DNA from 2 places in the Limnobacter thiooxidans genome. Region 2 is predicted to be linked to the other one. Evidence: predicted binding sites of a transcription regulator. Region 2 holds the regulator's gene; the other holds the start of a gene.
What was found. Region 2 encodes NrdR, which represses ribonucleotide reductase genes. Its sites were predicted from a motif close to CACNANATNTNGTG; they were not measured.
Positions count from the first base shown of each region.

Region 1: the regulator NrdR is predicted to act here: its motif matches at 2,453-2,466, upstream of RGQ30_RS02575 (ribonucleoside-diphosphate reductase subunit alpha).

Region 1 covers NZ_AP028947.1:563,257-567,622, reverse strand. The annotation lists gene RGQ30_RS02575 (ribonucleoside-diphosphate reductase subunit alpha) at 1-2,386, opposite strand, end outside; gene ampD (1,6-anhydro-N-acetylmuramyl-L-alanine amidase AmpD) at 2,614-3,177, opposite strand; gene RGQ30_RS02565 (PP0621 family protein) at 3,223-3,480, opposite strand; gene RGQ30_RS02560 (cytochrome C assembly family protein) at 3,480-4,319, opposite strand.
Region 2 covers NZ_AP028947.1:770,363-774,728, forward strand. The annotation lists gene RGQ30_RS03455 (DUF3047 domain-containing protein) at 1-196, shown strand, start outside; gene RGQ30_RS03460 (riboflavin synthase) at 219-845, opposite strand; gene ribD (bifunctional diaminohydroxyphosphoribosylaminopyrimidine deaminase/5-amino-6-(5-phosphoribosylamino)uracil reductase RibD) at 854-1,987, opposite strand; gene nrdR (transcriptional regulator NrdR) at 1,992-2,501, opposite strand; gene glyA (serine hydroxymethyltransferase) at 2,520-3,764, opposite strand; gene RGQ30_RS03480 (histidine phosphatase family protein) at 3,818-4,366, opposite strand, start outside.

The DNA.
Region 1 (4,366 bases), 210 kb from region 2:
ACAAGTTCTGGAATGTGGGCTCAATGGAAGCCGCCACGCCAATGATGTTCGAGATGGTGGCTGTGGGCGCAATGGCCACGCAGTTGGAGTTGCGCATGCCGTGCTGCTTGATCTTGGCGCGCAGGCCATCCCAGTTCATACGGCTGGAGGTGTCCACTTCCACGTAACCACCACGCTCTTCTTCCAGCAGCTTCAATGAATCAAGTGGCAAAATGCCCTTGTCCCACAGTGAGCCCTTGAAGGTGCTGTATGCACCGCGCTCAGCAGCCAATTCTGTTGATGCTTCGTAAGCGTAGTAGCAAATGGCTTCCATGCTTTCATCGGCGAACTCAACTGCGTCGCGTGAAGCGTAAGGCTTGCGCATCATGTGCAGCGCATCCTGGAAGCCCATCATGCCCATGCCCACGGGGCGGTGACGCAGGTTGGAATTGCGTGCCTTGGCCACTGCGTAGTAGTTGATATCGATCACGTTGTCCAGCATGCGCATGGCCACGCCCACAGTTTTCTGCAGCTTGTCGTGGTCCAGCACCAGCTCGCCGTTGTCGGCAGGCTTCAGGTGGCGCGTCAGGTTCACAGAACCCAGGTTGCACACCGCAATTTCGTTCTCGTTGGTGTTCAGTGTAATTTCTGTACACAGGTTCGACGAGTGCACCACGCCCACGTGTTGCTGGGGGCTGCGAATGTTGCAAGGGTCTTTGAATGTGATCCAGGGGTGACCGGTTTCAAACAGCATGGAGAGAATTTTTCTCCACAGCTTGGCCGCTTCCACGGTTTTGAACAATTTCAAGTCGCCACGTGCGGCTTTTTCTTCGTAACCCACATAGGCTTTCTCGAAGGCCTTGCCGTACAAGTCGTGCAGATCAGGCGCATCCGATGGGCTGAACAATGTCCAGTTACCACCTTCCATCACGCGCTTCATGAACAGGTCGGGAATCCAGTTCGCGGTGTTCATGTCGTGCGTGCGGCGGCGGTCGTCGCCGGTGTTCTTGCGCAGCTCCAGGAATTCTTCAATGTCCAGGTGCCATGTTTCCAGGTAGGCACATACCGCGCCCTTGCGCTTGCCACCCTGGTTTACGGCCACTGCGGTGTCGTTCACCACTTTCAGGAATGGCACCACGCCTTGTGACTTGCCGTTGGTGCCCTTGATGTGGCTGCCCAAGGCGCGCACGGGTGTCCAGTCGTTGCCCAGGCCACCTGCGAACTTGCTCAGCAGTGCGTTTTCCTTGATGCCTTCATAGATGTCGTCCAGGTCGTCACCAATGGTGGTGAGGTAGCAGGAAGACAACTGCGAACGAATGGTGCCACTGTTGAACAGTGTGGGCGTGGAGCTCATGAAGTCGAAAGTCGACAACACTTCATAGAACTCGATGGCACGTGCTTCGCGGTCCACTTCGTTCAATGCCAGGCCCATGGCCACGCGCATGTAAAACGCTTGCGGCATTTCAATGCGGGTGCCTTCCACGTGCAGGAAGTAACGGTCGTACAGAGTTTGCAGACCGAGGTAATCGAACTGCAAGTCGCGTTCGTATTTCAGGGCTGCACCCAGCTTCTTCATGTCGAACTGGGCCAGGCGGTTGTCCAGCAAACCAGCGGCAATACCCTTCTTGATGAACTGTGGGAAATATTCGGGATACACCTGCGCCATTTCATCTTGCGCAATTTCACGGCCAACGATTTCACGGCGGATCGTGTGCAGCAGCAAGCGGGAAGTGACCAGTGTGTAGCTTGGCTCATTCTCGATCATGGCGCGTGAGGCCAGAATTGCAGACTTGAACACCTCATCGATTTTCACGCCGTCGTACAGGTTCTTCAGGGTTTCTTTCTGAAGGTGTGCCACGTCGATTTCATTCAGGCCCACAGCGGCGCTTTCGATCAGCGCTTTCAACGCGTCCACATCGAGCGGGCGGGTCATGTCGCCATCGACCACATTCAAGGCGTGCTGCTCGGCCTGCTGAACCTGCTTGGCTGCACGTTCCTGCGCGCGGCGCTCACGGTACAACACGTAGGCGCGGGCCACTTCGGCTTCGCCGGAACGCATCAGGGCCAGTTCAACCTGATCCTGGATGTCTTCAATGTGGAAAATACCGCCGGAAGGCTGGCGACGCACCAGTGCGTTCACCACGCTACCGGTCATTTGCTCAACCAGTTCGCGAATGCGGGCAGAAGCAGCGCCTTGACCACCGTTGACGGCCAGAAATGCTTTTGTCATGGCCACGGCAATCTTGCTGGGCTCGAAACCAACCACGGCACCATTTCGGCGAATAATTTTGTAGTTTGCATAAACACTGTCAGCTGCCGGTGCTGCGGGGGCAGTTCTGGCTGCGGACGTGGGCGTGTTGTTCGCCAAATTAGTCGCCAAATCAGTGGATTCCTGGCTGGTTAGCATGCATCTTTCTCCTGGAATGTGCGGTTTTTTGAGGGTAGTTCTTTTGCTGTGGGAAAAACGGACAACCACTATATCTTGTGTTTTGTATGTGGCTGAGGACTAATTGTAGTGGTCGTACCCCGATTTGGCAAACACTTTCTTATCCCCAGCTTGTGCACAGAGTTATCCCCAGTGGACAAGTTGTGGACAAGGTTGGGATAACTGCAGTGCAACAAAAAAACGGCACCTTAGGCGCCGTCAATTTGAATGTCGTAGGTGTTTGATTTGCGTAAGCCTTTCCAGTCAAAGAAAGGCCCGGGATCGGTTTTTCGAGTGGGTGCAATCTCGCTGTGCGCCATTGCATATTTCAGTGGATAACGTGCCTGCAAAGTTCGAACGAGCTTCTTCAGGCTGGCGTATTGGGCTAACTCAAACGGGGTGTACACATCGCCCAACAATTCCACACCAATTGAGAAGTGATTGAAGTTGCTACGGTCCATCGCTGCGGATATTCCAGCGTGCCACGCCCGCTTCTCGCAGGACACAAACTGGGTTACCGAGCCATCGCGGTCAATCAAAAAATGCGAGGAAACATGCAGGCCGAGTAATTCAAAATAGGCTGGGTGGGAATGACAATCCAGCCTATTCAGAAACAGGTCTGACACCACAGAGGCGTCACGCCCGCGTTCAGGCAGGCTGATGGAGTGAATGACCAGGGTGTCAATGCGGGTGCCCATGGGCCGAGCGTCCTGATTGGGGCTTTGCATTCGGTGTACCCAGTCTTCTTCAATCCAGCCTTCATCGAGCCACATGACTTACCCCTTTTCTGGGTGTTAATGCACTAATTGATGCACTTTTCAGTGAACCTTTTCACCAGCAGCTTTGGCGTGTTCCATGCCGCAATAAAACCGGCCCTGCATCATCACGCCTTCCGACATCGGGCTGTAAGCACCGCAGTGCTGACAAGGCATGATCTCTTCCTGTGTTTTACGGCCAAGATTGCCCTTTTGTTGAGCCCCCACACCCGGTTTATCACCCAATTGTTTGCGCTGCCAGCTTTTGAACAACACCCAGGCGACCAAAGCCAGCCCCAGAAAAAACAGAATACGACCCATCAAGCCGCCCTTTTCAAAATGAATTCCAACACAAACTGGGTACCAAAATAGGCCAAAACCAACACCGCATAACTGCCCAAGCACCAGCGCAAAGCCACCTTGCCGCGCCAGCCTAACACCACGCGTCCACCCAGCAATACTGCAAAGGAACACCAGGAAATGACAGCAAACAGGGTTTTGTGGTCAAAGGTTCCGCTGGTACCACGCCAGGCTTCCGAGAACAGGAAACCGGTGAGCAAGGTCAGGGACAACAATACAAAACCAGCCCACAACTGGCGGAACAGGATCGATTCCATTGTCAGGAGCGACGGCAGCTGGTCAAGCAAGCGTTCACGCAGCATGCGGTTTTCACGGTTGGTGGCCACCAATTGGTGAAGTGCTTTTTCCTGATAGGCCATGACAATGGCATGCGCAGCGGCAATGCCCAACAGGCTGTACGCTGCCAGCGCAATCAGCAGGTGTAGCTGAAAAAGATGGTCGCCCGCCATGCGAATGGCATCGTCCTCGCCCATCCACAAGGGCAACAGAAACACGACGGCACACAAAGGAAACACCATCAGTTCGAGCAGGGGCACCCGGTTGAAAAAACTTTCAACAAATGCCACCAGTGAGGCCAGCCAGGCCACGCACATCAAGCCGATGACAAATCCAAAGTGCATGCCGTCGGTTTGAAACAGCAAGGTGCCCAACAAATAACCCGACACCAGCAAAGCCACGGCGACCAGCGCACGGTTCAGCCCTTCGGGTGCTGTCCATTTGCCTAAAACGTTCAGCGCCGCCAATCCACCCGAGGCGGACAGCAGGAGCACTGCAAGCGCGTACAATAATGTGTTGTTCATAGCAATCAGTTTACTCGATTCAAAGCTCGAGTCAGGGGCACCACACG
Region 2 (4,366 bases):
TATCGTGGTTCGCGACACAGCCACGGCCAGCGAACTGATCGCCGAGAACCGGGATTTGCAAGCCGACGCGCGCAAGGCCTTTGGCAAGGAGTTGCCCGAAGGGCCGGTGAAGTTCACCGGAATTGCGCTGGGTGCCGATTCAGACAACACCAAATCCAAGGCGAGGGCGTTGTTTGGTAAAGTCAGTGCCAAATGAATAACAAGTCAGTGTCGAGTTGTTACTGACTCAAATTCATGGTCTTCACAATGCGCTCGCAGTAGCGGGCGATCTGATCGATTTCCAGGTTCACAGGGCTTCCCGCTTTCAAATGTTTCAGCGTGGTCATTTGAACAGTGTGCGGAATCAGGTTGATGTGAATGTCGCATTCACCGCTTGCGTGGTCATCAACCTTGTTCACCGTCAGGCTGACGCCATTGACAGTCACTGAGCCTTTGTAGGCAAAAAAAGCGGCCAGCATTTGGGGTGCGCGAATTTGCAGGTGCCAGCTTTCGCCGACGGGCTCGAATTCGACCACGCTGCCTAGCCCGTCCACGTGCCCGCTGACCAGGTGGCCACCCACGCGATCAGACAGCCGCATCGCTTTTTCCAGATTCACCTCGCCGGGCTGGCTTAGGCCCACAGTTTTTGACAGGCTTTCATGCGACACATCCACATGAAAAGTGTGGTTGCCCATGGCCACCACGGTCATGCAGGCGCCTTGAATGGCAATGCTGTCGCCCAGTTTGACATCCGAGAAATCAAGGGTGGGGGCATGCACGGCGAGGCGAACACCCGCATAGGCGGAGTTCTGAAGGGGTTCTACGGATTCAATCTTGCCGATGGATTCAATGATGCCAGTGAACATGTGTGCTACTACTCCTGATTGTTGCGGACCCACACAATGAGCAGGTCTCGTCCTTTTTGTTCAAATGAATGGATTGCCCAGTCAAGGGTGGCCGGCAAAGTTTCTTGTTCAGGCAGACGAAACAGGCCAAGGCCTGCACCGAGGAAGCGGGGGGCCACGTACTGCACAACTTCATCCACCAGCCCGGCTTGCATGAATGATCCGTTTAGGCCAAAACCTGCTTCAAGGTGCAGTTCATTGATGCCGCGCCGCGCCAACTCCTGCAGCAGGCGGAGCAGGTCTGTTTTTACCTTGCCAGCATGCAGGCCTGCCGCGACCGGCGCAACATTGAGCGCCTCGATGTTGGCTGCATTGGGGTGGGTGCTCAGCCAAGCCGGCAATTGTGGCTCTGTGTGCGCAATCAGCACCCGACCTGTTTGCAGCAACAGCGCATCGGGTGAAATTTCCAGTTTGCTGTCCACAATCACTTTCAGTGGTTGGCGGTCTGTCTCTATGCCACGCACATTCAGTTGCGGGTTGTCTGCCTTTACCGTGCCGATACCACTGAGCACCGCGCAGGCTTGGGCGCGCAGGTGATGTCCGTCCAGCCGTGCTTCGGGGCCAGTGATCCATTGGCTTGTGCTGTTGTTCAGCGCGGTGACGCCATCCGCACTGCTGGCTACTTTCAGGCGTACCCAAGGGCGCTTGCGCTCCATGCGGCTGAAAAAGCCGCGGTTGATCCAGCGTGCCTGTTCAACCAGCACACCTTGTACCGTTTCAATTCCTGCGGCCCTCAGTATCGCCATGCCTTTGCCTGCAACCAAAGGGTTGGGGTCGAGTACTGCGGCCACCACGCGGGCGACGCCGGTTGCCACCAGGGCCTCGGCACACGGTCCGGTGCGGCCATGGTGGGCACAGGGCTCCAAGGTGACATAGGCCGTGCTGCCCTGAAGCGACACGCCTTGTGCACGGGCTTGGGCAATGGCTTGCACCTCGGCATGGCCCTCACCGGCACGAACATGGAAGCCTTCTGCAATGGCAACACCATCGCGCACAAACACGCAACCCACACGCGGATTGGGTGTGGTGCTGTACTGGCCTTTCCAGGCCAGGTTCAATGCATGGCGCATCCAGTGTTCATCGTTGGGGTGTGGAGTACCCATGGTCTCAAGCGCCTTTTTTGGCGGTGCTGGCTTTGGGCTTGGTGTGACCTTTGGCATTTTCCGCAGGTGCAGTCAGGTGGGCAATTTCTTCGGAAAAGCTTTGCAAGTCTTCAAAGCTTTTGTAAACCGATGCAAAACGAATGTATGCCACGGTATCGAGTTGCTTGAGTTGTTGCATCACCAGTTCGCCGAGGAACTTGGTGCTGACTTCGCGGACCGCACTGATCAGCAGTTTTTCTTCGATGCTGGACAGGGCTTCGTCAATGGCCTCTGCCGGAACAGGCCGCTTGCGCAGAGCCAACATCAGGCTTCCACGCAATTTGTCTTTGGAGTAATCGACCCGTGAGCCGTCTTTTTTGACAATGGCGGGCAGAAACAGTTCTGCCCGCTCATAGGTAGTGAACCGTTTGCCGCAACTGCCGCATTGCCGACGGCGGCGAATCGCGTCTCCTTCTTCAGAAGTACGCGAATCGACCACTTGGGTATCGGCGTTGCTGCAGAACGGGCATTTCATAACGCCGCGTTTCCTGACTTACTTGTAAACAGGGAACTGGCTGGTCAATTCCTTGACCTTGGCTCGAACCTCAGCCAATGCGGCTTCGTTGTCGTGGTTTTCCAACGCGTCGGCAATCAGGTGACCCACTGCACGGGCCTGTTCTTCCTTGAAACCGCGTGTTGTCATGGCCGGGCTGCCCAAGCGGATACCGCTGGTGACAAATGGCTTTTCAGGATCATTTGGAATTGCGTTCTTGTTCACGGTGATGTGTGCACTGCCCAACACGGCTTCAGCAGCCTTGCCAGTGATGCCTTTGGCACGAAGATCCACCAGCATGACGTGGCTTTCCGTACGGCCGGACACAATGCGCAGTCCGCGTTCAACCAGTGTTTCGGCCAGAGCCTTGGCGTTGGCCACCACTTGCTGCTGGTAGGCCTTGAACTCAGGCTGCAGTGCTTCGTGGAAGGCAACAGCCTTGCCGGCGATGACATGCATCAAGGGGCCACCCTGAATACCGGGGAAAATCGCGCTGTTGATTTTCTTGGCCAGCTCTTCTTTCATCAAAATGATGCCGCCACGTGGGCCGCGCAGCGACTTGTGCGTGGTGGATGTACACACATCGGCGTGTGGTACAGGATTGGGGTACACGCCGGCTGCAATCAGGCCTGAATAGTGGGCCATATCCACCATGTAGTAGGCACCGACTTCCTTGGCGATTCTTGCAAAACGTTCAAAGTCGATGTGCAGGGAATAGGCCGAGGCACCGGCGATGATGATTTTTGGCATGTGTTCACGCGCCAGAGCTTCCATCTTGTCATAGTCGATGGCTTCGTCCTCGTTCAAACCGTAGGACACCACGTTAAACCACTTGCCAGACATGTTCAGTGGCATGCCGTGGGTCAGGTGACCCCCTTCAGCCAATGACAACCCCATGATGGTATCGCCGGGTTGAAGCAGGGCAAAGAACACGGCCTGGTTGGCCTGTGAGCCGGAGTTTGGCTGTACGTTGGCCGCTTCTGCGCCAAACAGCTTTTTGAGGCGTTCGATGGCCAGATCTTCCACCACGTCCACGTATTCGCAGCCACCGTAGTAGCGCTTGCCGGGGTAGCCTTCGGCGTATTTGTTGGTCAGTTGTGAACCCTGTGCTTCCATCACGGCTGGGCTGGCGTAGTTTTCAGACGCGATCAGCTCGATGTGGTCTTCCTGGCGGGTTGTTTCCTGCTGCATGGCAGTCCACAATTCGGGGTCGGTTTGGGCGATGCCCTTTTGGCGGTCAAACATAACGATTTCCGGAAAGGATTGGGTTCAAGACAAGCCCGTTATTCTAATTGATTTCAAGCGATTCGACCATCGACTTCGTCCATGTTTTGGCCCGAGGCGTCAAGGTTCAAATGCCCCGTCCAGGCCCAGACCGGGATGTTCCAAACACCCTGAGAATCAAGCTCTATCACGTTCAGCGCACAATTGGGCAATTGCCAGCTCCGCTGCTTTTGGAGGGGTTCCCCTAGGCAATGCCGGTAAATACAATCGAGTACACCGCCATGGGCCACCAGCAGAACTGTTTCGCCATGCCTTTCGTGCGCAATTTGTTCAAAAGCTGCTGTTACTCGATGATAAAACCCGGCAAGGCTTTCACCTCCGGCAAGAGATGCTTCGGGTGTGCGTTCACGAAGGCCCCGGTATTCCGCGGGGCTTTTGGCCTGCATTTCATCGGCAGTCAGGCCTGACAAATGTCCGTAATGACGCTCTCTGAAGCTGGCGTTCAGCTCAATGGGGGGTATCTTCTCGCCATGGATGGCCTTGGCAGTGGTGTGGGCCCGGTTCAGGTCGCTGCTGACGCAGTGCTGGTAAAGGGCAGTGTTCGCCAACTCCAATTGGTCGAA